DNA from 2 places in the Peribacillus sp. B2I2 genome. Region 1 is predicted to be linked to the other one. Evidence: riboswitches for the same ligand, from Rfam matches in the RefSeq annotation. Region 1 holds a riboswitch; the other holds the start of a gene.
What was found. A riboswitch is a leader RNA that binds a small molecule or an ion and turns the genes downstream of it on or off. The one in region 1 is predicted to bind ZMP and ZTP.
Positions count from the first base shown of each region.

Region 2: it holds a riboswitch for ZMP and ZTP, as region 1 does, so the genes downstream of both, ABIE66_RS16185 (APC family permease) here and ABIE66_RS22060 (phosphoglycerate dehydrogenase) in region 1, are expected to answer to the same signal.

Region 1 covers NZ_JBGCCB010000001.1:4,446,102-4,449,251, forward strand. The annotation lists gene ABIE66_RS22050 (hypothetical protein) at 1-15, shown strand, start outside; gene ABIE66_RS22055 (hypothetical protein) at 12-179, shown strand; gene ABIE66_RS22060 (phosphoglycerate dehydrogenase) at 436-1,635, opposite strand; ZMP/ZTP riboswitch at 1,774-1,852, opposite strand; gene ABIE66_RS22065 (GNAT family N-acetyltransferase) at 2,153-2,668, shown strand; gene ABIE66_RS22070 (VOC family protein) at 2,738-3,150, opposite strand, start outside.
Region 2 covers NZ_JBGCCB010000001.1:3,280,825-3,283,974, forward strand. The annotation lists partial or broken gene ABIE66_RS16185 (APC family permease) at 110-1,703, opposite strand; ZMP/ZTP riboswitch at 1,760-1,838, opposite strand; gene ABIE66_RS16190 (ABC transporter ATP-binding protein) at 2,825-3,150, opposite strand, start outside.

The DNA.
Region 1 (3,150 bases):
GAGGATGACATGTGACTAAGCTCAGAATCCTTTTAACCATTCCAATTTTGCTATATGGAATTTTCATATTTGTTGTCATTCAAAACGATAAGAATATTCCACTTTATTTGCATCTTCTATTCGCAATCTACTTGATGTTGTTTGTACATTATGAAGAAGAAACGGAAGTGAAACCATGACAGATTTTTAATCTTGGAGAAGTTCGATCTTAAACAATTCGTGATGGAAGAAGTTTTGACTTCTACTGACTGTATCGAGCTGCACGGCATAACCCGAGCCAGGCTGAGTTCGTTCTCAACACGTGAGTCACTTTAATATGATCACCACAATAAGTGGCTTTTTTTGTTCAAAAACATTAACAAAGCCTAAAAAAAAGCCCCAACTCCTTAAAGGAATTGAGGCTTTCACTATTTATCATCTATTTTCCGGTACCAATTAGATAATACGAGTTGTGACGATACCTTCGATTTGTTTAATTTTTGCTTCCAAACCAGGAATGATATCGCCGTTTACTTCACCCTCAATGTCGATGATCGTATACGCATATCCCCCACGGCTTCTGTTAACCATGTCAGCGATGTTCAAATTAAAGCCAGATACAGCCAGTGTAATTTGCCCAACCATGTTAGGAACGTTTTCGTGGAAAGTTGCCACACGACGATTTCCTGTATAAGGAATGGCAGTATTCGGGAAATTCACAGAGTTCTTGATGTTCCCTGTTTCTAAAAAGGTCTTCAACTGACGAGCTGCCATGATGGCACAGTTTTCCTCTGATTCTAGTGTAGAGGCACCAAGATGCGGAATTGGAACGACATTTTTCATTTTCAACACATTTTCATTCGGGAAGTCTGTGATGAACCTGCCAACTTTCCCGCTCTCAAGTGCCGCTTCCATATCCGCTTCATTCACTAGCTCGCCGCGTGAGAAGTTCAAGATATGTACGCCAGGCTTCATGATGCCAAATGTTTCTTGGTTAAACATTCCTTTAGTGTCATCAGTTAATGGAACGTGTACTGTAATGTAATCAGATTCTGCAAACAATTGTTCAATTGTCATGGCGCGTTGTACATTGCGGGACAAGTTCCAAGCTGTATCAACAGAGATGAACGGGTCAAACCCAATGACATCCATGTCCAAATCCAGGGCATCATTCGCTACAAGTGCACCGATCGCTCCTAAACCGATTACGCCAAGAGTTTTTCCCTTGATTTCTTTACCAACGAATTGTTTCTTTCCTGCTTCTACAAGCTTTGGAATTTGTTCTCCTTCGCCTTCCAGCGTCTTTGTCCAGGCCACACCGGCAAACAGGTTACGAGATGAAGCCATTAATGACGTTAGCACCATTTCTTTTACAGCGTTTGCGTTAGCTCCAGGTGTATTGAAAACGACGATTCCTTGCTCTGTGCATTTGTCGACCGGAATATTATTGACTCCTGCCCCTGCCCTTGCAATTGCTTTTAACTGATCGCCGAATTCCATAGTATGCATGTTAAAGCTGCGAAGTACGATCGCATCAGGGTTTTCACTGTCATTGTCGACTTTGAAATCGCCTTTGTTGAATACATTTAGCCCGCTTTCGGCAATATTATTTAACGCTTTGATCGTTTTGACTTTTTCTAAAAGTACTGTGCTCATTTTGTTTGCTCCTCTTTGGTTATGATAGTTTTGAAGTTTCAAAATATTGACAAGATTTTGAATCCGTAAAAATCTGCATTCTCTAAACCTTTACTATCCTCTGTAAATACACAGAAAGAGGCAAGGGATAAAATCCCTTACCTCTGCCCAGGCGAACGGCTACGACACTATGTGTTCCCTCACGGTTATCCGTGTTTCGCCAGTTGCACATAGTCTTTTCATTTATTTTATTTTATCAAATTATTCAGCAATCTTCAATATCATTTTAAAGATTTATCTCTTTTTTTGAAGAAGTCACATCTCACCAGAACTTTATCGACGAAATCTATCGTTTTATCTCCGAAATTAGATATATATCGACGAAATTAATTATTGGCTATTAATCGTTGAAAAAAGGCACTGTTGAAAGTGGCTGTTGATATTCTTGGACTATTCCGGACAGCTTTGTTGTAAAATGGATAATATTAGTAAAATAAAGAAAGTATAGCAAACTAAAAGATAATTAGGAGGAATTAATATGTTAGTAAGAGAGGCAACGCTTGCTGATGCTGAAGGTATAGCAATAGTCCATGTGGATTGCTGGAGAACCACTTATGAAAATATAATACCAAGTGATTTTCTAGATAATCTGTCTTATGAGAAAAGGAAAGATTTATGGATAAAGAATATATCCAGTGATGGGAATCATATTTATGTAGCAGAGAATAACGAGGGAAAAATAGTAGGATTTATAAGTGGAGGGAAAAGGGAAACGAATAAGGCTGAGGATTCTGGTGATTTAACTGCGATATATATTCTCGAAAACTTTCAAAGAATGGGCATAGGTAAGAAACTCATCAAAGAATTATTCTTTAAATTCGAAGATCTGGGATTTAAGACTATTTACGTCGAGGTGCTTGAAGATAATAAATCTCGATACTTCTATGAGGCATTTGGTGCTGAATTGCTTAAAACCGAAAAAATCAAAATCGCTGGCGCTGAAATAAATCTATTGGTTTATGAATGGAAGGATATTAGCCCGGTATTGTTATGAATAAACCTACGGCACCTAAATTAAAAAAAAGACACAATCCTAAGTGAAGGATTGTGTCTTTCATTTGATTTAATTTTGATTAAATCCGCTTTCGTCCATGTAAAACACTTCCCAAGAATGACCGTCGATATCCTTAAAGCTCCAACCGTACATGAAACCATGATCAATTGCTTCATTAAAAGGCTTTCCGCCAGCATCCAGTGCCCTATTCACGACCTCATCCACTTCTTCCTTACTTTTAACCGATAGGGCTACGATTGCTTCCGTAGTTGTTGCTGGATCCGGGATATCCTTCTTGGTAAACGTTTTAAAGTAATCTTCCACCAATAACATGACATATATGGATTCACTGATAACCATGCACGTTGCATTTTCATTGGTCATTTGCTCGTTAAATTCAAAGCCGACCTTTGTGAAAAATTCCATTGAGGCATCCAAATCTTTAACAGGCAAGTTTACAAAGATCTTTTCTGCTTGAACTC
Region 2 (3,150 bases), 1.2 Mb from region 1:
AATATTGTCAGGTGTTCCAATTTGCGAACACTTTTTAATAGATAAAAAAACATGGTCATAAAGTAACCATGTTTTCTTTTTACTCATATAGCTGTGTCTACACTAAGAGTTATTTATTAATAAATTCTTTGTTGATTTTTTCAGCCTCAGCCAAGTATTCTGTTTTAATCCCGCTCTTAACTCCCCACCAATAGAAGCAAAGTGCCAGACATGCGATGACCACCATATCCCAGCCAAATGTAAGAATATTTTTTCCGCCGAACTTCTCACTTCCAATATAAGAAATCAAAATCATACAACCTAAGTAAAGAAGCATCCAAACACCTGATAAAAATTGTTTTTTGAAACCATTCCATTTATTTTTAGCTTGATAATAAAAGTAAATAGGTAGTCCAATGGCAATGATGAAAACGACTTCTCCTGTTAATGGCCAACGCGCCCAGTATAAAGTAAGCGATGCAAAAACAAATCCACAAGGTGCAATAATAGAAGCACCTTTTAAGTGAAATGGACGGTTAAAATGAGAAGCAGTACGTCTTAAAGTTGCCAATGCAACTGGCCCCATGATATACGAAATAAGTGTAGCAACTGAAATCACTTCAGCAAGTACGCCCCATCCGCGGAATAAAAATAAAAAGATAAAACATACGCCTAAGTTTAATAACATCGCTGGACGAGGAACACCATAAAGTGGATGTAATGTACCAAAGATATTCGGTAAGTACCCATTCTTCTGCATTCCATAAAGCATTCGCGAAGTTGTAGCTGTATAAGTGGCACCTGAACCAGACGGTGATACAAACGCATCTACATACAATACAATCACTAACCAGTTAAGGCTAAGAGCAATTGCCAAATCTGCAAAAGGTGAATTAAAATTCAGTTGACTCCATCCGTTCACAATCATAGACGGATCGATTGCACCGATAAAAACAACTTGTAAAATAACGTATATAAAACCTGCAATTAGAATAGACCCAATAACAGCAATTGGTATAGACTTATTCGGCGACTTCGCTTCTCCTGCCATATTAACTGGACTTTGAAATCCGTTAAACGCAAACACTATACCAGAAGTAGCTACTGCTGTTAAAACGCTTGCCCAACCATATGGTGCGATTCCTTGAGAACTTGTAAAGTTTTCACCATGAAATCCAGCAAAAAATAACGATCCTGCCATTACACCTGGAACAATTAATTTAAAAATAGTAATAAATGAATTTGCCTTAGCAAAAAGGTTAACTGTCCAATAGTTGACGAAGAAATAGAACAATAATAGTAAAGAAGCTATGAATAATCCTTTGGTCGTTAAGATATTGTTATCAACTAAGGAATGAGACCATCTGGCCCATTCCCAAGGCCACGTACTCATATATTGTACCGAAGCAAATGGCCTCAACGGTAATAGTCGAAGCGATAGAAATCCAGTTCGCCCACGCAGCTAAAAATCCAATAAAAGAACCATGCGAATATTGAGGATACTTAACCATTCCTCCAGCTTCAGGAAACATTGCCCCAAGCTCTGCGTAAGATAATGCAATAAATAAAATTACAACCATACCGATAATCCAAGAAAAAATAGCTGCTGGCCCAGCAATCTGGGCGGCTTTCCACGCTCCGAACAACCAACCTGAGCCGATAATAGAACCAATACCTGTCATAGTTAAAGCAAAAGTCCCCATCTTTCTATGCATATTACTCATCTCTACCTACACCTCTTCCTAGGAAAATAAAAAACACTTAATCTATTTATAGATCAAGTGTTTGCCCAGGCGCGCGGCTTATACTCTATATGCTCCCCCATGGTTCTCCATGTTGCGCCAGTTACATATAGGAAAATAGTTTTTTTATAGTATATAGGATTATTTTAAATTTAACAACACTTGAAAAATATTTATATTTTATATATAACCTTATTTATTTTTCGTAATTTCCTATCAATATTCATTTTAATTTGAAAAAATAGGAAAATCAAGGTCCAAAAAACAAACATTCGTTTTCCAGAACACATGCTACATCAATATAATCATTTCTCTTTAACATTATACTTAAAAATCTTTAAGAGCTTATATGCGCAAAATAAACCGTTCATATTTTACAAATTATATCCCAACAACATTTACATAAACTGTTCTTTTCTTCCTCGAAAAAAAAGCCATGCACAAGTTGGGGAAAATACCTGAGGGATGAAGATCTCTCTTTGTTTCGTCCACAATTTATACACAACTTTAATTAGTGACTAATATATTTAACTAATGTGAAACACACTCGGCATAGCTAGAGTGATGAACGTAGATTGAATTTCCAAATCTGATCATTATTATCCACATATGATGATTAGCTTCATGATCATCTTCACCTAATCCGTTACAAAATATCTTTCCCTATCATTATCCCTTAATTATTACAATCGGCTAGGTATAACTTCGTTTTAACTGAACTGTTCCGAGAATAATTGCTTAACTCCGGTGTAGAATGGGAATTTCAATAGTAAGATTAATAGGTAAGAAAAGCTAACCAATGGGTGGATTTAAAGAGAAATAACTATTATTAGATTTTACCTATTAATCCTGATAGTCCTTTTTACAGTAGCAGTACTTCTATTGGTAAGAGAACTAAAGAAAAGCATATCACCTTACAAATTTTAAAATCATTGAAGAGAAAGTCAGATTTAGCTGAATTACCCAACGAAAAAATTTTATATATTTTTATTATTTTACTGAAATAAAAATATGAAGTATTAGAAAGTTTGAGCAGCTGTCCTGTTACTTGAATTGAAAAAAGCTCTGTAAAAAGTTTCCTCTAAACAGAGCTTACCGACATATTAAAGTATTTTCACCAAGTCTTTTCTAGCACTCAAGCAAATACTCTCACCTAGATGATCCATTTGCTCCTCATCAGATAGGTTAACAACAATCTCCTGAGAGCCTGATACACACTCTACCACTCTTTTTGAACCAACAAAATGGACCTTTTTCAATTTAGCCTCAAACGTAATTCGATTAGGCTGAAAGCGACTTTGGGTAATTTTTAAGTGTTCAGGTCTTATTACAAGCTTTTTATCTGAATTCTTAACTTGGGAAAACTCTTTTAATAGATTTTCTCTATTCTGGCTTTCTAATAGATCCACATCTATTACATTCGTTTCCC